DNA from 3 places in the Streptomyces sp. NPDC058985 genome. Region 3 is predicted to be linked to each of the others. Evidence: riboswitches for the same ligand, from Rfam matches in the RefSeq annotation. Region 3 holds a riboswitch; each other region holds the start of a gene.
The links. Region 3 has a riboswitch for cobalamin ahead of metE (5-methyltetrahydropteroyltriglutamate--homocysteine S-methyltransferase). Riboswitches for the same ligand answer to the same signal wherever they lie in the genome.
Positions count from the first base shown of each region.

Region 1: linked by a shared signal. The riboswitch ahead of cobN (cobaltochelatase subunit CobN) and the one ahead of metE (5-methyltetrahydropteroyltriglutamate--homocysteine S-methyltransferase) in region 3 are both predicted to bind cobalamin.
Region 2: linked by a shared signal. The riboswitch ahead of ACFW01_RS06020 ((2Fe-2S) ferredoxin domain-containing protein) and the one ahead of metE (5-methyltetrahydropteroyltriglutamate--homocysteine S-methyltransferase) in region 3 are both predicted to bind cobalamin.

Region 1 is NZ_JBHYJX010000005.1:92,820-102,219, forward strand. Features, by position in the region: gene ACFW01_RS06050 (glyoxalase superfamily protein) at 1-117, shown strand, start outside; gene ACFW01_RS06055 (cobalt-precorrin-5B (C(1))-methyltransferase) at 142-1,260, opposite strand; gene ACFW01_RS06060 (cobalt-precorrin-6A reductase) at 1,320-2,102, shown strand; gene ACFW01_RS06065 (precorrin-2 C(20)-methyltransferase) at 2,087-3,583, opposite strand; gene ACFW01_RS06070 (precorrin-8X methylmutase) at 3,580-4,251, opposite strand; gene cobG (precorrin-3B synthase) at 4,248-5,555, opposite strand; cobalamin riboswitch at 5,611-5,759, shown strand; gene cobN (cobaltochelatase subunit CobN) at 5,789-9,400, shown strand, end outside.
Region 2 is NZ_JBHYJX010000005.1:82,453-91,852, forward strand. Features, by position in the region: gene ACFW01_RS06005 (ABC transporter ATP-binding protein) at 1-766, opposite strand, end outside; gene ACFW01_RS06010 (FecCD family ABC transporter permease) at 763-1,872, opposite strand; gene ACFW01_RS06015 (ABC transporter substrate-binding protein) at 1,869-2,894, opposite strand; cobalamin riboswitch at 2,932-3,112, opposite strand; cobalamin riboswitch at 3,237-3,360, shown strand; gene ACFW01_RS06020 ((2Fe-2S) ferredoxin domain-containing protein) at 3,423-3,818, shown strand; gene ACFW01_RS06025 ((2Fe-2S)-binding protein) at 3,843-4,532, shown strand; gene ACFW01_RS06030 (SpoIIE family protein phosphatase) at 4,542-7,190, opposite strand; gene ACFW01_RS06035 (GNAT family N-acetyltransferase) at 7,263-7,835, opposite strand; gene cbiE (precorrin-6y C5,15-methyltransferase (decarboxylating) subunit CbiE) at 8,115-9,374, shown strand; gene cobM (precorrin-4 C(11)-methyltransferase) at 9,371-9,400, shown strand, end outside.
Region 3 is NZ_JBHYJX010000049.1:51,671-61,070, forward strand. Features, by position in the region: gene ACFW01_RS31820 (family 43 glycosylhydrolase) at 1-638, opposite strand, end outside; gene ACFW01_RS31825 (NCS1 family nucleobase:cation symporter-1) at 855-2,342, shown strand; gene ACFW01_RS31830 (aspartate/glutamate racemase family protein) at 2,804-3,529, shown strand; gene ACFW01_RS31835 (GntR family transcriptional regulator) at 3,657-4,331, shown strand; gene ACFW01_RS31840 (peptidoglycan-binding domain-containing protein) at 4,478-4,999, shown strand; gene ACFW01_RS31845 (GNAT family N-acetyltransferase) at 5,043-5,972, opposite strand; gene ACFW01_RS31850 (hypothetical protein) at 6,144-6,578, shown strand; cobalamin riboswitch at 6,652-6,873, shown strand; gene metE (5-methyltetrahydropteroyltriglutamate--homocysteine S-methyltransferase) at 7,045-9,363, shown strand.

The sequences.
Region 1 (9,400 bases), on a different contig from region 3:
TTCGGCGTCGTGCCCGAGGAGCAGCCCTGGGGACGGGAGCTCGCCCTCCGGGACCCGGACGGCAACCGCCTGCGGGTGGGCCCGGTGCGGGACGAGACCGGCCACGCGGACGGGTAGTCCCCTGTCCCGCGTGTCCCGCGCTCAGGCCACCCCGCTGCGGCCCACCACCGTCCCCGCGCGGTCGACGCAGATCACGTCGACCGCGACCGGCGCCCCGCGCAGCACGGCCAGCGCCTGGTCGCGGGCCGCCCCCGCCACCAGGTCGCCCAGCGGAACGCCGGCCGCCCGGCACAGCTGCAGGGCGGCGAGCCCGGTGTTGGCCCCCGCCACCTCGGCGGCCAGGGCCTCGTCGGCGCCGCCGCGCCGGGCGAGCCCGGCGAGGAAGCCCTTGTCGACCTGGGAGCGCCCGGAGTGCAGATCGAGGTGGCCGGCGGCGAGCTTGGAGAGCTTCGCGAAACCGCCGCACACCGTCAGGCGGTCCACGGGATGACGGCGGACGTACTTCAGTACCGCGCCCGCGAAGTCGCCCATGTCCAGCAGCGCGTCCTCGGGCAGCCCGTACTCCTCGACAACCGTCCGCTCCGAGGTGGAGCCGGTGCACCCCGCGACATGCGTACGCCCCGCCGCGCGGGCCACGTCCACCCCGCGCCGGATCGAGTCGATCCACGCCGAGCACGAGTACGGCACGACGATCCCGGTGGTGCCCAGGACGGAGAGGCCGCCGAGGATGCCGAGCCGGGGGTTCCACGTGGACCGGGCGATCTCCTCGCCGTCGTCGACGGAGACGGTGACCTCGACGTCGCCGCTGCCGCCGTACCGCTCGGCGACGCGTGCGACGTGGTCGCGCATCAACTGCCGGGGCACGGGGTTGACGGCCGGTTCGCCGACCGGCAGCGGCAGGCCGGGCCGGGTGACCGTGCCCACGCCCGGTCCGGCGCGGAAGACGACCCCGGACCCGGCGGGCAGCCGCCGCACCGTCGCCCGCACCAGCGCCCCGTGCGTGACGTCCGGATCGTCGCCCGCGTCCTTCACCACCCCCGCCATCGCGTGGCCGTCCGTCAGCTCCTCGGCCGCGAGCACGAAGGACGGCGTCTGGCCCCTGGGCAGGGTGATCGTCACCGGGTCGGGGAACTCACCCGCCAGCAGCGCCGTGTACGCGGCGGTCGTCGCCGCCGTCGCGCAGGCACCCGTGGTCCAGCCGGGACGCAGACCGGTGTGCTTGAGTTGGGCGCCGCGACCGCCCCTGGCCTCGCCGCTCACGTCCCGCCCACTCGTGTCCCACCAGAGGGACGAGACCGCAGAAAGGGAATGACCCAGCCGTGCACGTACTGATCCTCGGCGGCACCACGGAGGCCCGCCGGCTCGCCGAACTCCTGGCGGCCGAACACCTGCCGGGGCTCCGCGTGACGAACTCCCTGGCCGGACGGGTGGCCTCGCCCCGGACGCCGCCCGGCGAGGTGCGGATCGGAGGCTTCGGCGGAGCCGAAGGGCTCGCCGTGTGGCTCGGCGAGCACACCGTCGACCTGCTCGTCGACGCCACCCACCCGTTCGCCGGCACCATCAGTTTCAACGCCGCGCGGGCCGCCGCCACCGCCGGGGTTCCCCTGCTCGCCCTGCGCCGCCCCGGCTGGGCGCCGGTGGCCGGTGACGACTGGCACGAGGCCGGTTCCCTCGCGGAGGCCGCCGCGCTGCTCCCCGCGCTCGGCGGGCGGGTCTTCCTCACCACCGGCCGCATGGGTCTTGCCGCCTTCGCCGGTCTGCACGACCTGTGGTTCCTCGTGCGGTCGGTCGACGCGCCCGACGGACCGCGTCCGCCCCGCACGGAGGTACTGCTCGACCGCGGCCCGTTCACCCTCGACGGGGAACGCGAGCTGCTGCGCCGGCACTGGATCGACGTCCTGGTCACCAAGGACAGCGGGGGAGAGGCCACCGCGCCGAAGCTGGCGGCCGCCCGTGAGGCCGGGGTGCCGGTGGTCGTGGTGCGCAGGCCGCCGGTGCCCGAGGGCGTGCCGGTCGTGAGCGGCCCCGGAGAGGCGGCGCGACGGGTCCGGGAGGCACACGCGAGGCGCCGGCCGCCGGGCGCCCCTCACGTCTCCGGGTAGCGGCGGGGCGTCCACACGACCTCTTCGCCGTCGCCGCGCCGCACCACCCGCGTCTGGGACGAGCCGACCAGCAGGATCGTGCGCATGTCGACCTCGGCCGGATCCAGGTCCGCCAGCCGCACGATGCGCACCCGCTCGCCGGAGCCGCCCACGTCCCGGGCGACCACGACGGGTGTGTCCGGCGCCCGGTGTTCGAGGAGCAGCTCGCGGGCCTTGCCGACCTGCCAGGTCCGGCTGCCGGACCCCGGGTTGTACAGCGCCAGCACCAGATCGGCGCCGGCCGCGGCCCGCAGCCGCTCGGCGATGACCTCCCACGGCTTGAGCCGGTCGGACAGCGAGAGAGCGGCGTAGTCGTGCCCGAGCGGCGCCCCCGCACGGGCGGCGGCGGCGTTGGCGGCGGTCACCCCCGGCAGCACCCGCACCGGAACGTCCGCGTGCTCCTCGGCCGAGGCGGCCTCCAGCACGGCCGTGGCCATGGCGAAGACCCCGGGGTCACCGCCGGACACGACGGCGACCCGGCGCCCCCGCCGGGCCAGCCCCAGCGCGAACTCCGCGCGCTCGGCCTCCACCTTGTTGTCCGATCCGTGGCGCCGCTGACCTGCCCGGACCGGGACACGGTCCAGGTAGGTGGTGTAGCCGACCAGATCGTCGGCGGCGGCGAGCGCGCCCCGCGTCTCGGGCGTCAGCCACAACGGCCCGGCCGGCCCGGTCCCCACGACGACGACCTCTCCCACGGCATCCGGCTCCGGCACCGGCGGCTCGGCGTCCACCTGGCTCGGCAGCACCGCCACCGAGAAGTAGGGCACCGACTCGGCCTCCACGTCGGCCAGCTCCGCCAGGCGCTCGCCCGCCATCGTGGCCCGCTCGACATACCGCGCCTGGTCGAGCCGACCCGACCCCTCCAGCGCGCGGCGCACCTTGGCGAAGGTACGGCCGAGCTTCATCACCACGGCCGAATCCGTCGAGGCGAGCCGGGCCGTCAGCTCCTCCTCGGGCAACGTGCCCGGCAGGATGGTCAGCACCTCCTCACCCTCGACGAGCGGCGTGCCCAGCCGGGCCGCGGCGGCGGACACGGACGTCACACCGGGGATCACCTCGGTGTCGTACCGGTCGGCGAGCCGCTTGTGCATGTGCATGTAGGAGCCGTAGAAGAGCGGGTCGCCCTCCGCGAGGACGGCGACCGTGCGGCCCGCGTCGAGGTGGGCGGCGAGCCGCGCCGAGGCCTCGGCGTAGAAGTCGTCCATGGCGCCCTGGTAGCCGCCCGGGTGGTCGGTGGTCTCGACGGTGAGCGGGTAGACCAGCCGTTCCTCGACGTGGTCGGCGCGCAGGTGCCGCTCCGCGATGGAGCGGGCGATGGACCGTCCGTGCCGGGCGCTGTGATACGCGATCACGTCCGCCTCGGCGATGGCCTCGACCGCGCGCACGGTCATCAGGGACGGGTCGCCGGGACCGAGCCCGACCCCGTACAGCTTGCCGCTCATTCTTCCTCGCTCGCGATCGCGTTGAGTGCGGCGGCGGCGATGGCGCTGCCTCCGCGACGGCCCCGGACGACCAGGTGCTCCAGGCCCGAGGGGTGGGCGGCCAGGGCGTCCTTGGACTCGGCGGCGCCGATGAAGCCGACGGGCACGCCGATGACGGCCGCGGGCCTCGGCGCCCCCTCCTCGATCATCTCCAAGAGCCGGAAGAGGGCGGTGGGCGCGTTGCCTACGGCGACCACGGAGCCCTCCAGGCGGTCGCGCCACAGCTCCAGCGCGGCGGCGCTGCGCGTGGTGCCCAGCTCCGCCGCCAGCCCCGGGACGGCCGGGTCGGAGAGGGTGCACAGCACCTCGTTGTCCGCGGGCAGCCGCTTGCGGGTCACACCGCTGGCCACCATCTGCACGTCGCAGAGGATCGGCGCACCGGCGAGCAGGGCCTCGCGGGCGCGGGCCACCACCGTGGGCGTGTGGCCGATGTCGCGCACGAGGTCGACCATGCCGCAGGCGTGGATCATCCGGACGGCGACCCGGCTGACGTCGGCGGGCAGGCCCGTGAGGTCCGCCTCCGCCCGGATCGTGGCGAAGGACTGGCGGTAGATGGCCGCTCCGTCCTTCTCGTATGCGTGCGTCGTCACGGTGCTCTTTCCGCTGCTCTCGGTCGTCGTACGGCTCATGGGGTGATCGCCGCCAGTGCGGTGGCGAGATCGGAGGGGTCCGTCAGGACCGTGGTGCGGGCCGGTCCGCCGGGCGCGCCGACGCTGAGGCGGTAGCCGCCCTCGGGGACGGCGACCAGGTCGATCCGCTCGCCCCGCGGGTGTCCGCAACGGCGTTCGCAGCCGGACCAGTACAGGGGGAGCGGGGACCGGCCGGCGGCGGACAGACTGCCGGCCGCGTCTGCCCGCACGTCGGCGTGGGACTTCCCACACCCCGGGCGGCCGATGCAGGCACCGACGCGCGGCCAGGGGGAGGCGGCGTCGGTGACGAGGCCGGCGGCGGAGAGACGGTCGAGGGCGTCGGCGGTCTCCGTCGTGTCCAGCCCCCCGACGGGTACGACGACGCCGCGCCACGGCGTCAACCGCAGTTCGGCGTCCCGCGTCAGGGCGGCGACGTGCGTCAACTCCCTCCACTGCGGGCCGGTGAGACGGCCCAGCGGGACGTGTACGCACAGGGCGTCCCCGACGAGCCCGGGAGGCGGCCCGTCCGCACGGGGCGTGTCCGTCCGCTCCTTCACGTGGGCGACTCCCGCCTCGGACAGACGGCGGTCCACCGCCCGCGTCAGGACACGGGCGGGTACGGCGAGTTCGTCCACCCGCCACGCCCGCTCCCCGGACTCGCGCCCGACGCCGAGGAAGGCCTCGGCCGCCAGCAGCGCCGCCCGGGCCGCCTCGCCCGCGGCCACCCGCCAGGCGTCGTCCGTCGAGCCCAGCGCGACCAGCGCGTCGTCGTCGCCGGCCGCCCGTACGGTGACGTCGGCGCCGAGCCCGGTCACGTCCCCACGCCCGTCGTCGAGCGCGAACAGGAACCGGCCCGACAGCTCCCGCGTCCCGTCGCTCGCGCACAGCGCGGCGTCCAGGGCCGACAGCCAGGGCCGTACGTCCCGCAGACCGCGCCCGTCGAGGCCGGACAGCGGTGAGGCGACGATGTTGCGCACCCGTTCGTGCGCCGGCGAGGGCAGCAGCCCGGCCGCGTCCAGCAGCCCGGCGAGCTCCGCGCCGCAGCCGTCGCGCAGACCCCGCAGCTGCACGTTGCCCCGGGACGTCAGATGGAGGTCCCCGTCGCCCAGCCGCCGGGCCGCATCCGCCAGCGCCTCGGCCTGGACGACGCCCAGGACCCCGCCGGGTATCCGTACCCGGGCGAGGGCACCGTCGTCCGCGGCGTGCAGCCTCAGCGTCCCCGGGCAGGCGTCACCACGGTCCCGTGAGACCGCTGTGGCCTGGGAGGATGCGGAGGAGAGCGCCGAGGACATGGCGGCGAGCATACCGACCATCACACCGGTGGCACCGCCCGCCCTTCACGGTGGGACCCTTACTATGCTCCTGGGTGGATCATCCGGTCCGCCCACCGCCAGACGGCGACAGGGGAGGAAGCCGGTGCGAATCCGGCGCGGTCCCGCCACTGTGAGTCCGGCCACCCCGAGGGGCCGGACGAGTCAGGAACTCCCGCCGTCTCTCACCGCCCGGGGCGCGGACCCCGAGGAAGGGCAGACGCCGCATGCCGCATTCGTCCGGGGAGCGCGCCTCGCACCCCAGCATCCTGCTCCTGTCGACGTCCGACACCGACCTGCTGAGCGCCCGCGCCGCCACCGGTCCGGTCACCTACCGGTTCGCCAACCCCGCCCGCCTCCCGCTCGACGACCTGCCCGCCCTGCTGGACGGCGTCGGACTGGTCGTCGTACGCCTGCTCGGCGGACTGCGTGCCTGGCGCGAGGGTCTCGACCTGCTCCTCGCCGACGGCCGGCCCGTCGTGGTGCTCAGCGGCGAACAGGCCCCGGACGCCCAGCTGATGGAGGCCTCCACCGTCCCCGTCGGCCTCGCCGCGGAGGCGCACGCCTACCTCGCCCACGGCGGCCCTGCCAACCTGGAGCAGCTCGCCCGGTTCCTGTCCGACACCGTGCTCCTCACCGGCCACGGCTTCGACCCGCCGACGCCCGCCCCCACCTGGGGCCCGCTGGAGCGCACGCCTCGCCCCGACGCCGACGGGCCCACCGTGGCCGTGCTCTACTACCGCGCCCACCACATGAGCGGCAACACGGACTTCGTGCACGCCCTGTGCGACGCCGTCGAGAACGCCGGCGGACGGCCGCTGCCCCGCTACGTGGCCTCCCTGCGCGCCCCCGAGCCCGAACTGATCGAGGACCTGCGGGCGGCCGACGTGATCGTCACCACCGTCCTCGCGGCCGGCGGCACCAAGCCCGCCGAGGCGTCCGCCGGCGGTGACGACGAGTCCTGGGACGCCGGTGCGCTCACCACCCTCGACGTCCCCATCCTCCAGGCCCTGTGCCTGACCGGCTCCCGCGCCGACTGGGAGAGCAACGACGAGGGCGTCTCCCCGCTGGACGCCGCCAGCCAGATAGCCGTCCCCGAGTTCGACGGCCGCCTGATCACCGTGCCGTTCTCCTTCAAGGAGATCGACGAGGACGGCCTCCCCGCCTACGTCGCCGACCCCGAGCGCGCCGCCCGCGTCGCCGGCACCGCCGTGCGCCACGCCCGCCTGCGGCACATCCCGGCCGCCGGCAAGCGCCTGGCCCTGGTCCTGTCCGCCTACCCGACCAAGCACTCCCGCATCGGCAACGCCGTCGGCCTGGACACCCCCGCCAGCGCCGTCGCCCTGCTGCGCCGACTGCGCGAGGAGGGCTACGACTTCGGCGCCGACACCGACGCCGAGGTCCCGGGCCTGGCCTCGGGCGACGGCGACGAACTGATCCGCGCGCTCATCGAGGCGGGCGGCCACGACCAGGACTGGCTCACCGAGGAACAGCTCGCCCGCAACCCGGTCCGCATCCCGGCCGCCGACTACAAGCGCTGGTACGCGACCCTGCCCGCGGAACTGCGCACGGCCGTCGAGGAGCACTGGGGCCCGGCCCCGGGCGAGATGTTCGTCGACCGCAGCCGCAACCCGGAGGGCGACATCGTCCTCGCCGCCCTGCGCCGCGGCAACCTGCTGATCCTCATCCAGCCGCCGCGCGGCTTCGGCGAGAACCCCATCGCCATCTACCACGACCCCGACCTGCCTCCCTCCCACCACTACCTCGCCGCCTACCGCTGGATCGCCGCGCGGGCCGAGGACGGCGGCTTCGGCGCCGACGCGATGATCCACCTGGGCAAGCACGGCAACCTGGAGTGGCTGCCCGGCAAGAACGCCGGCCTGTCCGCCGCCTGCGGCCCGGACGCCGCCCTCGGCGACCTGCCGCTGATCTACCCCTTCCTCGTCAACGACCCCGGCGAGGGCACCCAGGCCAAGCGCCGTGTGCACGCCACCCTCGTCGACCACCTCGTGCCGCCGATGGCCCGCGCCGACTCCTACGGTGACATCGCGCGCCTGGAGCAACTCCTCGACGAGTACGCGCAGATCGCGTCCATGGACCCGGCGAAGCTCCCGGCGATCCGAGCCCAGATCTGGACCCTGATCCAGGCCGCCAAGCTCGACCACGACCTCGGCATGCAGGACCGCCCGGACGACGACGGCTTCGACGACTTCCTGCTGCACGTCGACGGCTGGCTCTGCGAGGTCAAGGACGCCCAGATCCGCGACGGCCTGCACGTCCTCGGCAACCCGCCGGCCGGCGCCGACCGCGTCAACCTCGTCCTCGCCATCCTCCGCGCCCGCCAGATCTGGGGCGGCACCACCGCCCTGCCCGGCCTGCGCGAAGCCCTCGGCCTCGACGAGTCGGCCGCCACCCGCACCACGGCCGACGCCGCCGAGGAGCAGGCCCGCGCACTGGTCCAGGCCATGGACGACGCCGGCTGGGACCCCGCCGCCGTACCGTCCGAACACGGCGAACAGGTCGCCGCGGTACTGGAGTTCGCCGCCCGCGAGGTCGTCCCCCGGCTGGCCGCCACCACCGCCGAGATCGACCACGCCGTGCACGCCCTGAACGGCGGCTTCGTCCCCGCGGGACCCTCCGGCTCACCCCTGCGCGGCCTGGTCAACGTCCTGCCGACCGGCCGCAACTTCTACTCCGTCGACCCCAAGGCCGTACCCTCCCGCCTCGCGTGGGAGACCGGCCAGGCCCTCGCCGACAGCCTCCTGGAGCGCTACCGCACCGACAACGGCGAATGGCCCACCTCCGTCGGCCTCTCCCTGTGGGGCACCAGCGCCATGCGCACCGCCGGCGACGACGTCGCCGAGGTCCTCGCGCTGCTCGGCGTGCGCCCCGTCTGGGACGACGCCTCCCGCCGCGTCACCGGCCTCGAAGCCATCCCCCACGAGGAGCTGGGCCGCCCGCGCATCGACGTCACCCTGCGCATCTCCGGCTTCTTCCGCGACGCGTTCCCGCACACCGTGGGCCTCCTCGACGACGCGGTACGCCTTGCCGCCTCCCTGGAGGAACCGGCCGAGGCCAACCACGTCCGCGCCCACGTGCAGGCGGACCTCGCCGAACACGGCGACGAACGCCGCGCCACCACCCGCATCTTCGGCTCCCGCCCCGGCACCTACGGGGCCGGTCTGCTCCAGCTCATCGACTCGCGCGACTGGCGCACCGACGCCGACCTCGCCGAGGTCTACAGCGTCTGGGGCGGCTACGCCTACGGCCGCGAACTCGACGGCCGCCCGGCTCGCGACGAGATGGAGACGGCGTACAAGCGGATCGCGGTGGCCGCCAAGAACACGGACACCCGCGAGCACGACATCGCCGACTCCGACGACTACTTCCAGTACCACGGCGGCATGGTCGCCACCGTCCGCGCCCTGCGCGGCACCGCGCCCGAGGCGTACATCGGCGACTCCACCCGCCCGGAGACGGTCCGCACCCGCACCCTGGTGGAGGAGACCTCCCGCGTCTTCCGCGCCCGCGTGGTCAACCCCAAGTGGATCGAGGCGATGCGCCGCCACGGCTACAAGGGCGCCTTCGAACTCGCCGCCACCGTCGACTACCTCTTCGGCTACGACGCCACCACGGGCGTCGTCGCGGACTGGATGTACGACAAGCTCACCGAGGCGTACGTACTGGACCCCGCCAACCGCGAGTTCCTCCAGCAGGCCAACCCCTGGGCCCTGCACGGCATCGCCGAGCGCCTGCTGGAGGCGGAGTCGCGCGGCATGTGGGAGAAGCCCGACCCGGCCGTCCTGGAAGCCCTGCGGCAGGTGTACCTGGAGACCGAG
Region 2 (9,400 bases), on a different contig from region 3:
CGAACGTCACCTGGGGGGCGCCCGTACGCGGATGCACGCTCACCTCTCCCACGACCCCGTACACGTCGGCCAGCAGCGACGGCGTGAGCACCTCGGCCGGCGGGCCCGAGGCCACGACCTCCCCCTCGCGCAGGACGTGGAGGCGGTCGCAGTAGTACGCGGCCAGGTTGAGGTCGTGCAGGGCGACCAGCACGGTCGCCGGCAGCCGCCGCAGCACGCCGAGGACGTCCAGCTGATGGCGGATGTCGAGGTGGTTGGTCGGCTCGTCGAGGACCAGCAGGGCGGGCCGCTGGGCGAGAGCGCGGGCGATGAGGACCCGCTGGCGTTCGCCGCCGGAGAGCCGGTCGAAGGGGCGGTCGGCCAGCCGGCCGGCGTCCACCGCGGCGAGGGCGTCGTCGATGATGGCGGCGTCCTCCGCCGTGTCGCCGGCCAGCATCCGCTTGTGCGGCGTGCGGCCCATGGCCACGACCTCGCGGACGGCGAGGTCGAAGTCCGCGGCCGAGTCCTGCACCACGGCCGCCACCGTGCGCGCGAGTCGCCGCGCGGGCATCGACCAGGTGTCGGCGCCGTCGACGCGGACCGTGCCGGTGTCCGGGCGCAGGACGCGGTAGACGGCCCTCAGCAGGCTGGACTTGCCGCTGCCGTTGGGACCGACCAGGCCGATCACCTCGCCGGCCGAAGCGGTCAGCGAGACGTCGCGCACCAGGTGGTGTGCTCCGGCGGTGAGGGTGACGCCCTCGACGGACAGGTCGGTCGCGGCGCTCATGCTCCTCCTCGGTCGGTGCCGCGCCGGGCGTCCCGGCGCATCAGCCACAGGAAGAACGGCCCGCCGCACAGCGCGGTGAGCACGCCGACCGGAATCTCCATGGGCGCGGCGACGGTGCGTGCGGCGATGTCGGCCCAGATCAGGAAGACCGCTCCGGCGAGCGCGGCCGTGGGCAGCACCCTGCGGTGGTCGCCGCCGACGAACAGCCGTACCACGTGCGGGAGGATCAGGCCGACGAAGCCGATCGGGCCGGACGCCGCGACGAGTACGCCGGTGACCAGGGACAGCAGCACGAACATGCGGGCCCGGAAGCGGGCGACGTCCAGGCCCATCGTGGTCGCCGCCTCCTCGCCGGCCAGCAGCAGGTTGAGGTTGCGGGCCTGCACCAGGAGCACGCCGATGCCCAGCAGCACGGCCAGTCCCGGCAGCCACAGGGTCTCCCAGTTGACGCCGCCGAGACCGCCCAGGGTCCAGGCGAGCACCGCCCGGGCCTCGTTGCCGCGGTCGGTGGTGAGCAGCAGCAGGTCGAGGACAGCCGTGAGCACCGCCGCGATCGCCACCCCCGACAGGACCAGGCGCGTCGAGGTGATGCGCCCGCCGGTGCGGGCGGTGGCGTACACGATCGCCAGGGCGCCGAGGGCACCGGCGAACGCGGCGGCGGACAGCGACAGGGGACCGAGGAAGCCGACGCCGAAGACGATGACCGAGACCGCGCCGAGGGAGGCGCCGGAGGAGACGCCGAGCAGGTACGGCTCGGCGAGCGGGTTGCGGACCAGCGCCTGAAGGGCGGTGCCCACCACCGCGAGACCCGCACCGGTCACCGCTCCCAGCAGGACGCGCGGCGCCCGTACGTCGAGGACGATGGTCTCCCGCGCGCGGGACCAGTCCGGTTGGGTGAAGTCGGCGCCCAGGGCGTGCGTCACGATGCCCCAGACCTGGCCGGGCGGCACCTGGACCGAGCCGATGGCCAGGCCCGCCGTCGCGGAGGCCACCAGCAGGGCCGCCAGCGCGAGTGACGTCCCCGCCATCGTCGCACGCCCCGCCCGGCGCGACCGGGCGGCCGACGGGTCCGGTTCGGCTACCGCCTTGGTGGCGGTGCCGGTCACCGGAAGCTCTCGGGGTGCAGTCCGCGGGCGAGGTCACCGACCGCGTACGCCGACCGGATGCCGACCAGGGTCGCGGTCAGCGGCAGGACGACGAACCGCTTGTTCTTGACGGCGGGGACGTCGGCGAGGGCCGGCTGGGAGAGCAGGAACTTCTTCTTCTGCTCGACGCTGCCGGCTCCGGCGTAGTCGTAGATCGCGATGACCTCGGGCCTGCGCTCGACGACCTGTTCCCAGGAGACGTCGCCGAACACCTCGTCGAGGTCGCCGAAGACGTTCTCGCCGCCGGCCAGCCGGATCAGGTCGGTGCCCAGGCCCTTGCCGCCCGCGGTGAAGGCGCTCTTGTCGCCGCTGTCGTAGACGAAGACCGGCACCTCCGGTTCGCCCTTCACGGCGGCGGACGCCTTGGTGACACGGCTCTGCAGGTCGGCGATCAGCTTGTCGGCCCGGTCGGGGACACCGAAGATGCTCGCCACCGTACGGATCTCGGCGTAGGTGTCCTTCATCGTCACCTGCTTCTCGCCGCAGTACTCGCGGTTGAGGTAGGTGTCGATGCCGGCGTCGGCGAACGCCTTGCGGGAGCGGCCCTCGTTCTCGTCGAAGGCGCTGCCGTAGCCGCCGTAGACGAGGTCGGGCTCGGTGTCGAGGATCTTCTCGAACGACGGTTCCCGCTCGGCGAGTTCCGGTATCGCCTCGTAGTCCTCCTTCAGCTCCGGCAGGACGGCCGAGTCGGGGAAGGCGGTGCCGACCATGCGGTCCTTCAGACCGAGGGCGAGCATCAGCTCCGCGGGGTGCTGATGGATGGTGACCACCCGGGACGGCGGCTCGTCGTACGTCGTCTTCACGCCGCAGTTGTCGATGGTGACGGGGAAGCCCGCGGGGGACGACGCCGATGCCGAACCGTCCTGGCCGGCGTCGTCGGCGCCGCCGGACGAGCCGCACCCGGCGGTCACCAGGGCCGCCGACAGGGCGAGCGCCGCGGCCGTGCCGCGCAGGCTCCGGCGGCGTCGGGCAGGGGAGAACAGGGCTGACACGTAAGCCTCCTGGGGAGTCCGCGCTCCTCGGATCGGGCCCGCGACAGGCCAGTGTCCTGACTCCCGGGGCCGATCGCCCCCGGCTGCCCGCCCGGTGGGCGCGGGGCAGGCCGAGGGCGTGACGCCCGGTCACAGTGGCGGGACCGTGCCGGATTCGCACCGGCTTCCTGTCTCCCGTCGCGGCTATGACCTGGCGATATTACGTTCCTTTGGGCCGGGCGCAAAGCGCGGGTGGTCAGCGGGCACGCGGTGCCCGTACACGGAGCGAGGCCCCGCTGACAGCTGCCGGGACGGGATGCGAGGATGCCCGGAGCAATTGGGCGACGGCGGCCCGAGGAAGCCGGTGCGAATCCGGCGCGGTCCCGCCACTGTGATCGGCGAGCGAGCCCCCACACGACCACTGCCCGACCGGGTGGGAAGGGGTGGGGCGAGCGACGACCCGAGAGCCAGGAGACTCACGCGGTCGCCTCCTCGACGGACCACCGGGGCGGATCTCCCCGGGGAGAGGGACGATGCCGTATGCCCGCCCACACCGGCCCGGCCGAAACGACGCCCGGCGCACCCGCGGACCCGACGCCCGCACGCGTCGTCGTCTGCAGGGACTGCTGCTGCGGCACCCCGAAGATCATCGGCGTCGACCACGCGGCGCAGACGGCGCGGCTGCGGGCCCGGGTGCCCGTGCGGGTGTCGGACTGCCTCGACGTGTGCGAACAGGCCAACGTGATCGTCGTCCAGCCCTCCGCGGCGGGCCGCGCCGCCGGCGCCCGTCCCGTCTGGCTGGGACTGGTCAACGACCCCGACGCCACCGAGGACATCGCCGACTGGGTCAGCGCCGGCGGCCCCGGCGTCGCACCGCGGCCCGACATCCTCGACCTGTACGCCATCACGCCCCCGCGACGGGGCCCGGCCTCCTGACTCAGCGCTCACGAGGAGCAACCGGTGTGCACAAACGATCAGGCGCCGCCCGCCGACGTCACCGCGGCCCTGCACGACGCGGCCGCCCTCGGGGGCTTCTTCGTCCTGCGCGTCGGGGGTGGAGACACGGGCTGGCATCCGGTCGGCCACTCCTACGCGCGGGGTTTCACCGACCTCGCCGAGGCCGTCGCGCACCGCCACCGCGCGCCCGAAGCGCGGATCGGCGTGTCCATCGCCCACCTGGGTCACGCGGCACGACTCTGGTCGCCCGCCCTGGCCTGCGTACTCCTGCACGGCATCGTCCTCGACCTGAGCCGGCTGGAGCGGGCCGACGACGGCCCGGCCCTGCGCCTGCCCTGCCCCGCCGGTCTGCGCGGCGGCGGGGCACGTCCGTCTGCCGCCCTCGCGCTGTACGAGCAGGTGACGGCCCACCTGGAAGCGCTGGCCCAGGGGCTCCGGGTCAAGGTCGCCCCACGGCTGCTGGACGGCAACGCCGCCTCGGCGCTCGTCGAGGCGGCCCGCGCCCTGCTGGCCGCGCACCCCGCACTGCGCGAGCCGCTCACCGCCCTCACCGCCGAACTGCTGAACACCGGACGACTCGCGGGCACCGGAGAGATCACCGGACCGGACCTCACGTTCCGGCGCCGCAGTTGCTGCCTCTACTACCGTGCGCCGAACGGCTCGAAGTGCGGCGACTGCTGTCTGGCGGGGTAGCCGGGGCGCTCACGGCCCGTCGGGGTCCAGCGCGTTCAGGGGCTGTTCCGTCCAGATGACCTTGCCCTGCGCGTGGTACCGGGTGCCCCAGCGCCGGGCGCACTGGGCGACGAGGAACAGGCCGCGGCCTCCCTCGTCGGTGGTGGCGGCCATGCGCAGGTGGGGTGCCGTGCTGCTGCCGTCGGAGACCTCGCAGATCAGGCTGCGGTCGAGCAGCAGCCGGACACGCACCGGTTCGGCCGCGTGCCGGATGGCGTTGGTGACCAGCTCGCTGAGGATCAGCTCGGTGGTGAACGCCGTCTCCTCCAGGCCCCACTCCGTGAGCCGGCGCGTCGCGTCGGCCCGGACGCCGGCGACGGCCGAGGGGTCACGCGGCACGTTCCATTCGGCGACCCGGTCGGCCGGGAAGGCCCGGGTCCGGGCCACCAGGAGGACGATGTCGTCGTCGGGCCGGTCGGGGAGCAGCGCGTCCAGCAGCACGGCACAGGTCTCGTCCGGCGTCCGGTCCGCGCCGGTGAGCCGCCTGCGGAGCAGGTCGAGGCCCGCCTCGATGTCCCGGCCCCGGTCCGTCACCAGTCCGTTGGTGAACAGGACGAGCCGACTGCCCTCGGGAAGCCGGAACTCGGCCGGGGTGAAGGGCAGGCCACCGAGGCCCAGCGGAGGGCCGGGCGGCAGCTCGGGGAAGTCCACGCTGCCGTCCGGGCGGACGACGGCCGGCGGCGGGTGCCCGGCGCGGGCCATGGCGCAGTCACCGGAGACCGGGTCGTACACGGCGTAGAGACAGGTGGCACCGACGATGTCCGAACCGCTGCTCGTCTCGGTGCGGTCCCGGTCGAGGCCGGTCACCAGTTCGTCGAGGTGGCCGAGGAGTTCGTCGGGAGCCATGTCGAGCCCGGCGAAGTTCTGCACGGCGGTCCGCAGCCGGCCCATGGTGGCCGCGGCGTGCAGACCGTGACCTGCCACGTCGCCCACCACGAGGGCGACCCGCGCGCCGGACAGCGGAATCACGTCGAACCAGTCGCCGCCCACGCCCGCCTGCGCCGGCAGGTAGCGGTAGGCGACGTCGAGGGCGTTCTGCACCGGCAGTCCGTGCGGCAGCAGGCTGCGCTGCAGAGCCACCGCGACGGTGTGCTCGCGGTGGTAGCGCCTCGCGTTGTCGATGGCGACCGCGGCCCGCGACGCCAGTTCCTCGGTGATGGACAGGTCCTCCCGGGTGAACGGCTCCGAGCCCGCACCGCGCCAGAAGTTGGCCACGCCGAGCGCGACGCCCCGGGCGCGCAGGGGAACGGAGACCAGCGAGTGGATGCCGTAGGCGAGGACCCGGGGCGCGCGGTCGGGATCCTGCAGCTGCCAGCCGGCCTCCGCGCCCAGGTCCGCGACCAGAACGGCGTGTCCGGAGGCGAGGCCCGTCGTCGCGGGAGTACCGGGCCGAATGGTCATCGCCTCGCCGACCGGGATCAGCGGTGCGTCGTCGCGGACACCGTGCAGGACCACGCGGTGCATGACCAGGTCGCCCGGGGCGGCCTCCTCGCCGCGCATCACCGCCTCCAGCAGTTCGACGGTGACGAAGTCGGCACACTGGGGCGTCGACGCCTCCGCCAGTTCCTCGGCGGTGCGCACCACGTCGAGTGTGGTGCCGATCCGGGCACTGGCGTCGTAGAGGAGTTCCAGCCGCTTGCCGGCGCGCTCCGCCCTGCTCCGCTCCCGGTGCACCTCGGTGGTGTCCCGCAGGGTGGCCACCGCGCCCCTGGTCGTGTCGTCCCGGTCCAGCCGGCGCAGACTGACCGCCAGGAGCCGGTCCCCGGCGGTGTGCATCTCGTCCGTGCGGGTGTCGCCCGAGGAGAGCAGCTCGACGATGCCCGGGTCCAGCCCGAGGCGGTCGACGGGGAGCCCGTCGCACCGCTCGGGCAGGGCGAGGAGGCGCCGCGCCTCGTCGTTGGCGAGCACCAGGCGATCGCCGTCGACGATCAGCACACCTTCCCGGATGGTGTGCAGCACCGCGTCGTGGTGCTCGTACATGCGGGTGATCTCGACCGGCCCGAGACCGTGCGTCTGCCGCCGCAGCCGCCGGCTCACCAGGGCGGCGGCGCCCAGGGCCAGCGCGAGCGAGGCGGCGCCCGCGACCAGTAGGGCGGGCAGTTGGCGCTGGGCCGACTCGTTGACGTTGGTGATCGTGATGCCGACGGCCACACCGCCGACCACGCGGCCGTCGGCGGCCCGCACGGGGGCGTCGGCGTTCACCGTCGGGCCCACGCTCGTGTCGAACGTCCGGGTGACCGACCGGCCGCCGAGAACCTCCTCCAGCAGTCCGTTCGGGCTGATGACGCGTTTCCCGATCAGTGCCGGGTCGGGGTGTGTCAAGCGGATCCCCGCGTCGTCGAACACCACGACGTAGTCGACGTCGGAGGCCCTGCCGACGGCTTCGGCCCGGGGCTGGAGCACCGCGGTCGGGTCGGCTCCCGTGACCGCCGCAGCCGTGCCCGGAGCCATGGCGAAGGACTCCGCGACACCCAGGGCCGTGCGGCGGGCGTCGCCGGTGCTGTCGCGCTGCGCCTGGAACAGCAGGAGCACCACCGCGGTGACGATGAGCAGCACCGCTGTGCCGACCTGCAGCAGAAAGACCTGGCCGGCGATGCTCCGCCGTGGCAAGCGGTCCATAGCGTCAGTTTTCATCACTCACGCGGGTGCGACCAGTCAGGCCGCGCCGGGACCGACGCGTGACCAGGTCGCTCAGAGGGGAAGCGGCGCCGAGGAACGGGCCGGATGGTGCGGGCCGAGGAGCACGACGATGCCCCGGCCGTCGGGGGAGGGGTGGGTCACCTGGGTCCAGCCCCGGCGACGGTAGAAGGCCAGGGCCCCTCCGCCGCGGACCGACGTCAGCAGCCAGGCGCGTCCCCCGGGCGCGTCCTCGGTCACGGCGTCGAGCAGGCCGCCCGCGAGACCGGAGCCGCGGTCCGCTCGGCGGACGGCCAGTTCGTCGATCTCCCGGGCGCCGCACAGCCAGTCGGCGGTGCGGCCGGCGCCCAGGGCCGCGGCGGCCTGCGGGTGGCAGCGGTCGGTGGGGAAGGGGGCCGGGGTCGTCCACGCGGTGGCGAAGCCGGCGACCTCCCCGTCCCGCACGGCGGTCGCCGCGGTGAACCCGGGCCGGCGCACGTCCACCCGCAGCCGCGCCGCGAACTCCCTCGCCCTCTCCTCGTCCTCGTTCCAGGGCGGCGCGCAGAACGCGTCCGCGTACACCGAACGGAGCGCCTCGGTGTGCGCGAGCAGCCCGGTTCCGCGGTGGACGCGGATGCCGGAGGTCATCGTGCGGTCACCGGCGGTGGAGGGGAGAGGAGGGCGGCGCGAGGATCCCCCGCTCGCGCCGCCCGGTCGATGGCCGGCACCCGGCCGGCACGCATGGGCACCAGCACAGCACCCACCCCTTCCTGCACTGAACAAGCTGTTGCGAACAGTGTGCAATAAGAACACACCGATGTGCACGGGTGATGTGCACCCGAGCGGCTCCGCGCAGGTGGGCGCCCCGTAGAGTGCGTCTTCGGCAGAGCGCGTCTGCCGCCTTCCCGGACCCCGAGGTACCCAGCAGTGACCACCGCCCAGACCCCCGCACCGGCCGTCGTCGGGATCGGCGCCGACGGCTGGGAAGGGCTCGCGGACGCCGCGCGAGGGACCCTGCTCGACGCGGACGTCGTGATCGGCGGCGCACGCCAGCTCGATCTGCTGCCCCCGGAGTGCACCGGGGAACGGGTCGCCTGGCCCTCCCCGCTGCGGCCCGCGGTCCCCGGCCTCCTCGCCGCGCACGCCGGCCGCCGCATCGCCGTCCTGGCCAGCGGCGACCCCATGTTCTACGGCATCGGCCGCGCCCTCACCGAAGAACTCGGGCCCGGCGCCGTGCGCGTCCTGCCGCACCCCTCGTCCGTCTCCCACGCCTGCGCCCGCCTCGGCTGGCCCCTGGAGGACGTCGAGGTCGTCACGCTCGTGGGACGGCCCGCGGCCCGCCTCGCCGCCGCCCTGCACGAGGGCCGGCGTCTCCTCGTGCTCAGCGCGGACGCCACCACCCCCGACGAGGTCGCCGCCCTGCTCAGGGACCGCGGCTTCGGCCCGAGCCGGATGCGGGTGCTGGAACAGCTCGGCGGCGTGCGGGAGCGCACGACGACGCCGGCCACCGCCGAGGACTGGCCGCCGCCGCACCCGCCTGGCGACCCCCTCAACATCGTCGCCGTCGAGTGCCACCGTGCCCCGGACGCCCTGCGCCTGGGAGCGGTGCCGGGCCTGCCGGACGCGGCCTACGAGCACGACGGGCAGCTCACCAAGCGGCACATCCGGGCCGCCACGCTCGGCGCGCTGGCCCCCGCCCCCGGCGAACTCCTGTGGGACGTCGGCGGCGGCTCCGGCTCGATCGCCGTCGAGTGGATGCGTACGCACCCCGCCTGCCGGGCGATCACCGTCGAACGCGACCCGGCCCGCGCCGAACGCATCACCCGCAACGCCGAACGGCTCGGCGTCCCGGGCCTGCGGGTGGTGACCGGCGCCGCCCCCGAGGCGCTGGCCGGGCTGCCCCGGCCGGACGCGGTGTTCGTCGGCGGCGGCCTCACCGCGCCCGGACTGCTGGCCGCCTGCTGGGACGCCCTGCCGGACGGCGGCCGCATGGTGGCCAACACCGTGACGCTGGAATCCGAGGCGCTGCTGGCCGACGCCCACCGCCGCCACGGCGGCGAACTGGTCCGCCTGGCCGTGGCGCACGCCGTCCCCGTGGGCGGCTTCACCGGGTGGCGGCAGGCGATGCCGGTCACCCAGTGGGCCGTGGAGAAGACCGTCGAACCATCCGCAGGAGCAGACACATGACCGTGTACTTCATCGGTGCCGGCCCC
Region 3 (9,400 bases):
ACGGCGTCGCCGGAGACGGTGTACGGGTTGGACATGGGCGCGATGTTCAGCCCGTTGTGCTGGTACTGGTTGATGCCGCTGTAGGCGAGGTAGAGGCGCCCGCCGAGCTGGAGGATGCCGGCGTCGATGGCGAAGTCGTTCGCGTGGTTGGGCGGGGCGAGCTTGGCCTTGAAGTGGTACGGGCCGGTCGGGTCGTCGCGCTCCGACTCCAGGACGTACAGCCGGTGGTGGTCGTCGACGCCGTCGTCGGCGGTGTAGTACAGGTACCAGCGGTCTCCGAAGCGGTAGAACTCCGGGGCCCAGATGTTGCGGTTGCGCGAGGGGTCGGTGTCCGTCCAGACGGTGACGGGGTCGGCCGCGGCCAGGGTGCCCAGGGACGGCGAGCGCCACATCTTGATGCTGCCGCCCTGGGTGGTGGTCAGGTAGTAGTTGCCCTTCCAGTTGGTCATGAAGGGGTCGGGCCCGCTGTTGAGCGGGTTGCGGAAGGCACCGGCTCGGGGTTCGGGCGCGGGCGGCGCGGCGCCGGCCTGGGCGGTGAGCCCGGGGAGCAGGCCGACGAGCAGCCCGAGGAGGACGGCGACGAGCAGGCCGGCGTGCGTGCTGTGCGTGCGGGGATGGCGTGAGGGGCTGGGGGGCACGGTGGGGTCCCTTTCCGCAGCTTTACATCGATGTAATGGCGGGGCGTCAGGTTAGGGAGGCGCCGCAGGGCTGTCAACAGGGCGAGAAATGGTATTCCATTTGCCGTGGACCTCTTGACGGTGCGGTTTGGCGAAAACTACGTTCTGTTCATCGGAAAGCCGCTTCCGCTTTGTGGAACTCTCCAACTCCCCGCATCCTGATCCCAGGAGTCCCGTATGACTGCCCTGGAAGACCGCCGCTCGTCCGCGGAGTCCAGTGACACCGCCACCAGCTCCGGCCTCTACACGTACGACCTGGCCCCGACCAAGCGTGAAGGGCGCCGCTGGGGCGCGTACAACGTCTTCACCCTCTGGGCCAACGACGTGCACAGCCTGGGCAATTACGCCTTCGCCATCGGACTGTTCGCCCTCGGGCTCAACGTGTGGGGCATCCTCGCCGCCTTCGCGCTCGCCTCGGTCCTGCTCTTCCTCCTGCTCACCCTGTCCGGCTTCATGGGGCACAAGACGGGCGTACCGTTCCCGGTGATGAGCCGGATCGCGTTCGGCATCAAGGGGGCGAAGATTCCGGCGGCCGTCCGGGGTGTCGTGGCGATCGCCTGGTTTGGTATCCAGACCTACCTCGCGGCCGCGGTGCTGAGCGCGCTCCTGGTGGCCATGTTCCCCGGGCTGGCCCGCCTGGACACGAACTCCCTGCTCGGGCAGTCGACGCTCGGCTGGATCACCTTCCTGGTCCTGTGGGCCCTCCAGGTGCTCATCGTGAGCTACGGCATGCAGATGATCCGCCGGTACATGGCCTTCGCCGCGCCCACCACGCTGCTCACCATGTGCGCCCTCGCGGTGTGGATGTTCGTCCGGGCGGACGGCTCGATCTCCCTGTCCGTCGACGATCCGCTCACCGGCGGCGCGATGTGGCTCCAGGTGCTGCAGGCCGCCGCGCTGTGGGTGGTGATCTACGGGACGTTCGTGCTGAACTTCTGCGACTTCACCCGCTCCGCGCGCAGCCGGGGCTCGATCGTCCGCGGGAACGTGATCGGCATCCCGGTGAACATGCTCTTCTTCGCCGTGATCGTGGCGGTGCTCAGCGGCGCCCAGTTCAGCCTCGACGGGCACGTCATCACCAGTCCGACGGACATCGTGCGGACCATCCCCAACATGTTCCTGCTGGCCGTCGCCTCGCTCTGCCTGATCGCCCTCACGGTGGCGGTCAACCTGCTCGCCAACTTCGTCGCGCCGATCTACGCGCTGGTCGACCTCTTCCCGCACCGGCTCGACTTCCGCCGCGCCGGTCTGGTCAGCGCGGTACTGGGCCTGGTGATCACGCCCTGGAACCTCTACAACAGCCCGGTCGTCGTCAACTACTTCCTCGGCGGGCTCGGCGCGCTGCTCGGCCCGCTGTTCGGCGTGATCATGGCGGACTACTGGCTGCTGCGGAAGTCCCGGGTGAACGTGCCGGCCCTCTACACGGAGGAGGCGGGCGCCGAGTACCACTACCGCCGCGGCTACAACCCGCGCGCCGTCGCCGCGTTCGTTCCCAGCGCCGCCGTCGCCGTCGTGGTCGCCCTGGTCCCCTTCTTCCACGCCGCGGCCGGGTTCTCCTGGTTCGTCGGAGCGATCGTCGCCGCCGCGCTGTACGCGGTCATCGCGGACCGCGCCTCACCGATCCGCGACGTGGACGGCGAGGCCATCGCCGTGGCGGCGGAGTAGCTCCGCAGGTGTGGCGGGTCCGGTCGCCGGCGTGGCGGACCGGGCCTGCTCCCCCGCCACGGACCGGGCCTGCCTCCCCCGCCGCGGACCGGGCCCCCGACCGTCGCGGACCACGTCCACCGCGGGCACGGGGCACTGCGGGGCGGGGCGGGGCGAGTTCCCCAGCGGGCGGGGCAACTCGCCGCAGGACGGGCCTGCTCCGCCGCGCGACGGATCAGGCCCTCCGACCGCGCGGACGCCGCCCCGGGCACAGGGCACGTTCGCCGCAGGCACCCGACATTCCGCCGAGACGACGACGCACCCGGCCCTCCCCACCGGCCCCGCCCCGGACAACAGCTCCGCCTAAGGGACGGATCAGGCCCCCTCACCACCGCACACCACCCCCGCACGGACACTCCGTCGCCGCCGCGCACGTCCTCCCGCCAGCCGGGAACCGTCCATCCGAGCAGAAGGCCCCACCCATGCGCATCCTCGTGGTCAACGTCAACACCACGCAGTCCATCACCGACGCGATCGGCAAGCAGGCCGCCGCCGCGGCGTCCGAGGGCACCGAGATCGTGCCGCTGACCCCGGCCTTCGGCGCGGAGTCCGTCGAGGGCAACTACGAGAGCTACCTCGCCGCCGTCGCCGTCATGGAGACCGTCCGGGCCCACCCGGAGCCGTTCGACGCGGTGATCCAGGCGGGCTACGGGGAGCACGGCCGCGAGGGGCTCCAGGAACTGCTCGACGTACCCGTCGTCGACATCACCGAGGCCGCGGCGAGCACCGCCCAGTTCCTGGGCCGCCGCTACTCCGTCGTCACCACCCTGGACCGTACGGTCCCGCTGATCGAGGAGCGGCTGGAGGTGGCGGGACTGAGCGCGAGGTGCGCCTCGGTGCGCGCCAGCGGGCTGCAGGTGCTCGAGCTGGAGCGGGACGAACAGGCCGCCGTGGACGCCATCACCGAACAGGCCGCCCGCGCGGTCGAGGACGACCGGGCCGAGGTGATCTGCCTGGGCTGCGGAGGCATGGCCGGGCTCGCCGAACGCGTGGTGGAACGGACCGGGGTCCCCGTGGTCGACGGCGTCACGGCCGCCGTGACGGTCGCCGAGTCCCTGGTCCGCCTCGGCCTGTCCACGTCCAAGGTGCGCACCTACGCGCCTCCGCGCGCCAAGCGGATCGTCAACTGGCCCCCGCGGGTGGGCTGACCCGTCGCCGACTCCTCCCGCGCCCCGGCCGGCGGCCGGCTCCGGGGTATTCTGACGGGCCGCCCGGCCGCCGCTCCGCACGGCGCGTTCGTGCGGCTCGGAACGGGAAGAGGGACGAAGGACGGCGATGGCTGCGTCAGAGGGCTTCACGCCCGAGTCCGAGCGGGTCACGCGACAGCTGCGCGACGAGATCGTGGACGGCGTGCGGCGACCGGGGAGCCGCCTGGTGGAGCGGGAGCTGGCCGAGGCGCTGGGCGTGAGCCGGCTGCCCGTCAGGGAGGCCCTGAGGACGCTGGTGTCGGAAGGGCTGGTGACACCGCGGCCGCGGTCCTGGGCGGTGGTGCGGGAGTTCACCACGAGCGACATCGCCGACCTCGACGAGGTCCGCTCGGGTCTGGAGACCCTGGCCTTCCGGCTCGCCGCCGGTCGGCACACCCGCGAGGGTCTCGAACGGCTCCGTGCGACGGTGGACGCCGAACTCGACGCGGCCCGCGCCGACGACGCGGTGGGAGCCCGCCGGGCCGCCGCCGACTTCCACCAGACGGTGATCTCGCTGGCCGCCAACGAGTTGCTCAACGAACTCGAACGGGTCCTGCGCAGCCGCCTGCGCTGGCTCATGGGCCAGCACGACGACCTGATGGCCGTCGCCCTGGAACACGAGGCTCTCTATCAGGCCATCGCGGAACGCGACGTGGAGCGCGTCCAGGAACTGGTCCTGCACCACCTGTCGACGAGCCGCAGCGCGGCCCTCGGCCACCACGCGCGGGAGCGAGCGCGGCGCGACGAGAGGCCGCAGAGCTAGCCAGTACTGCAACGGTGTGCATCCTGAAGGCACCGCCATCAGGCATCGAAGCCTTACCGAGCCCGGCGGCGTCACCTCGAACCGGTGCACGACTGACCAGGTTCCGTGCACACACGGCAAAGCCTTGAGGCCGCGAGGATCCTAGAGTGGCTCAGCAGGTCAGGGACGAGTTCCTCACCGCCAAGACTCCGGGAGACGCTTTCATGATCACACGTCCGACTTCACGAGCCCCACGCGTGGTGGCGATCGGTGCCCTCACAGCTGGCTTACTCAGCGGGGCCATGGCGGTCGCACCCTCCGCGACGGCAGCATACGCCGGGCAGTGCAACAGCAACCAGGTCACATCATCAGGGGTCACCCCCGGGTACTCCATCACCCGGCCGGCATATCAAACCGGCACCGGCAGAACCGCCAACTGCTGGATGGACTACGGCAGCACAGGATCCGGCGTCAGCTGGCTCCAGTTCACCCTCAATTCCTGCTACGGATTCAACCTCGCGACCGACGGCGACTTCGGGCCGGCCACGCGTGATGCCCTCGCGACCGCCCAGGGACGGGAGAACATTTCTGCCGACGGCCAGTACGGCACTCAGAGCTCCCGGTACCTGAAGTTCCCGCGGTACCGAAACATCAACGGCGATCGCAGCGGCTGCGAATCGATCAACTGACCCGCCATCATGCAGAGGACGCCACCGGGTGCCGCACCGGGTGTCAGCCGATGACGGCCTCCCAGGTGTCGACCGCGAAGTGGACGGTCATGCCGTTGCGTCCGTAGAGCCGCGGTGCGCCCGTGGCGTTGGCCGTGTCGACCCCGAGGCCCACCGTGTCCCGGCCCCGCGCGGCGAAGTGCGCGAAGGCGTGCCGCAGGAGGAATCCGCCCAGGCCCCTCCCCCGTGCCTCGCCCAGCACGCCGAGGGCGCGGATCCAGCCCATGGCCTCGCGGTCGTCCCGGGCCAGCAGGAAACCGGCGTCCCCCAGGTCGTCGGTGGCGGCGATCCACACCAGGGACCAGTCGAGCCCCTCGGCGTCGATGTCGCTGAGCCAGAGCCGGTAGGGGCGCGGCTGGAAGTCGAAGTGGCCGGCGAACGCCTCCTGGTACAGCTCGTGCACCCGGACACGGTCCGCCTCCGTCGCGCAGGCACGCACGCTCACCCCGGCCGGGGCCCGCGGCGGCAGGTCGGCCGCCGGGTCCACCGCCCGGCGCAGGACGTGGTGGGACCGGACGACCCGCCAGCCCCGCTCCGCGAGGAGCGCGGTGTCGGTCGTGGGCCGGGCGTTGAGGTGCAGGTGGACGACGGCCCGAGCGGCCCCGTTGGTCCGTGCCTTGGCGAGGGCGCGGTCCTCCATGGCGGCCAGTAGCCGCAGGCCGGTGTCCTGGTGGCCGGGGAGCACGTAGTGGTCGATGTCCACGCGCTCGCCGCCGGACTCGTCCCACAGCAGCCCGTACGCCACCAGCAGGCCGCCGTCGAAAGCGAGCCACGAGTCCCGGGTCAGATCCGTCTCGGGATGCTTCAGGTCGGCCTCGACGGTGTGCTGGTCGGTCTCGGGGCGGCCGATCTCGATCCGGTCGATCTCGTTGAGGAGACGGGTGATGGCGGGCGCGTCGGCAAGGGTGGCCGGCCGCAGGTCGGCGGTGGACATGCGAGCAGGATCGGGGGCGTCGGCCGGTGTCCGCAACGGAGTTTCCGCCCCTCCACGCGGCTGAGGACCTACCCGGACGCGGATCGGCGCGACGGGTGGACGTAGGTCCGCGGACCGGGGGCATACGGGTGTCCTGAGGCCTTCTCCGTCGCCGACCCACGGGAGTCTCCTGTGACACCGAGCCTGCGCACCGCACGCGGGTGCCGTGCCGCCGCCGTTCTCCTGCTCGTCGCCGCCTGGTACGGGGGCAGCCACCACCCCTGGCTCGCCCTGCCCGGTCTCTACGCCGCGGGGGTCATGGCCTGGTGCGCGGCCCGGGAGGGAGCCGAGCACCGGCGCAGGACCGTCCTGGCGCGCCGGGCCGAACTCCTGGCCCGGCCGCCTCATGTGCAGCCGGTCGGCCTCGCCCCCTGCTGCGCCTTCTGGCGGCACTCCGACGGCGCCGTGCACGGCCCGGAGTGCACCCGCCCAGCCGCCGCCCGCGTCCCCGTGAGTGCCGACTGCTGCGAGGTGTGGTGGACCTCGCTGGGCTCGGCGCACGACACGGCCTGCCCGCGGCACGCCGACGCGCCGGAGCGGGACCGGAACGACTGGGCCCAGCAGTAGTCCGCCGGCGGCGTGTCCCGTCGCACCGTCCGCATGCCGGACGCATCCGGCCTGTTCCGGGGCCGGCCCCGGTAGGGTGAACGGTGCAGCTGGTTCGCCCCGTCCGCCAGGCGGGGTGTCGTAAGAGGGAACCCGGTGGGAATCCGGGACTGCCCCGCAGCGGTGAGCAGGAACGACCGCCGTCATACGCACTGGGTCCGACGTACCGGGCCCGGGAAGCGACGGCCAGTAGGTGTCCTCCGGACGGAGGGCGTGCCCGCGAGTCCGAAGACCTGCCAACTGCCCGCGTGCGGACCATTCCGTGCGCGGACATCCCGGTGACCTCGAGGGCGGGTCGGCGTGCACCAGACGGAGGGACCGTGCCTTTGCCGCGCGGGGTAGTCACCGTCCGGTGGTCAGCCGCGACCTTCGCGCTCTCGTCCCGTCTCCCGGGATCTCAGGGATTCATCTCGCGAAGGAGATCTCCGTGACAGCGAAGTCCGCAGCCGCGGCAGCACGGGCCACCGTGTACGGCTACCCCCGCCAGGGTCAGAACCGTGAACTGAAGAAGGCCATCGAGGGCTACTGGAAGGGCCGCGTCACCGCCGACGCCCTCCACGCCACCGCCGCCGAACTCCGGCGGAACAACCGGGAGCAGCTCGCCGACGCCGGCATCCACGAGGTGCCCACCGGCGACTTCTCGTACTACGACCACGTCCTCGACACCACGGTCATGGTCGGCGCGATCCCCGAACGGCACCGCGCCGCCGTCGCCGCCGACGCGACGGACGGCTACTTCGCGATGGCCCGCGGCACCCAGGACGTGGCGCCGCTGGAGATGACGAAGTGGTTCGACACGAACTACCACTACCTCGTCCCCGAACTCGGCCCCGACACCGTCTTCACGGCCGACTCCACCAAGCAGGTCGCCGAGCTGAAGGAGGCCCTCGCGGAGGGCTTCACCGCCCGTCCGGTCCTGGTCGGTCCTGTCACGTACCTGCTGCTCGCCAAACCCGCTCCCGGCGTGCCCGCGGACTTCGAGCCGCTCACGCTCCTGGACCGGCTGCTTCCCGTGTACGCCGAGGTCCTCGCCGACCTGCGTGCGGCCGGCGCCGCATGGGTCCAGCTCGACGAACCCGCCCTCGTACAGGACCGCACCCCGGCCGAGCTGAACGCCGCAGAGCGCGCCTACCGTGATCTCGGCGCCCTGCCCGACCGTCCGAAGCTGCTGGTCGCCTCGTACTTCGACCGGCTCGGCGACGCCCTGCCGATGCTGGCCAAGGCACCGGTGGACGGGCTGGCGCTGGACTTCACCGAGGCCGCCGCCGCCAACCTCGACGCGCTCGCCGCCGTCGGTGGACTGCCCGGCAAGCGCCTGGTCGCCGGTGTGGTCGACGGCCGCAACATCTGGATCAACGATCTGCAGAAGTCCCTGACCACACTCGGCACCCTGCTCGGGCTCGCCGACCGTGTCGACGTCTCCGCCTCCTGCTCCCTGCTGCACGTCCCGCTGGACGCGGCCCTCGAGCGGGACATCGACCCGCAGATCCTGCGCTGGCTCGCGTTCGCCCGGCAGAAGACCTCCGAGATCGCCACGCTCGCCAAGGGCCTCGCCCAGGGCACCGACACCATCACCGGCGAACTCGCGGCCAACCGCGCCGACCTCGCCTCCCGGGCCACCTCACCCATCACCCGCGACCCCGCCGTCCGCTCCCGTGCCGAGGCCGTGACGGACGCCGACACCCGCCGTTCCCAGCCGTACGCCGAACGGGCCGCGGCCCAGCGCGCCCACCTCGGGCTGCCCCTGCTGCCGACCACCACCATCGGCTCGTTCCCGCAGACCACCGAAGTGCGCACCGCGCGCGCCGACCTGCGCGCCGGGCGCCTCGACGAGGCCGGTTACGAGGAGCGCATCAAGTCGGAGATCCAGGAGGTCATCTCCTTCCAGGAGAAGACCGGAATCGACGTCCTGGTGCACGGCGAGCCCGAGCGCAACGACATGGTCCAGTACTTCGCCGAGCAGCTGACCGGCTACCTCGCCACCCAGCACGGCTGGGTCCAGTCGTACGGCACCCGTTACGTCCGGCCGCCGGTCCTGGCCGGTGACATCTCCCGCCCCCAGCCGATGACGGTGCGCTGGACGAACTACGCCCAGTCCCTGAGCGACCGCCCGGTCAAGGGCATGCTCACCGGGCCGGTCACCATGCTCGCCTGGTCCTTCGTCCGCGACGACCAGCCCCTCGGCGACACCGCCCGCCAGGTCGCCCTCGCCCTGCGCGACGAGGTGAACGACCTGCAGGCCGCCGGCACCTCGGTCATCCAGGTGGACGAGCCCGCGCTGCGGGAGACCCTGCCCCTGCGGGCCGCCGACCACGCCGCCTACCTGGCGTGGGCGACCGAGGCGTTCCGGCTCAGCACGAGCGGGGTGCGTCCGGACACCCAGATCCACACCCACATGTGCTACGCGGAGTTCGGCGACATCGTCCAGGCCATCGACGACCTCGACGCCGACGTCATCAGTCTGGAGGCGGCCCGCAGCCACATGCAGGTCGCCCGGGAACTGGCCGCCCACGGCTACCCCCGCGAGGCCGGACCGGGCGTCTACGACATCCACTCCCCGCGTGTCCCGAGCGCCGACGAGGCCGCCGACCTCCTGCGTACGGGCCTGAAGGCCATCCCGGCCGAGCGGCTCTGGGTCAACCCCGACTGCGGACTGAAGACCCGCGGCTGGCCCGAGACCCGTGCGTCGCTGGAGAACCTGGTCGCCGCCGCCCGCACGGTCCGCGGTGAGCTGCCCGCCTCCTGACCGGAGCGGGCAGGCGCCGGGCCGGGACACCGCACGT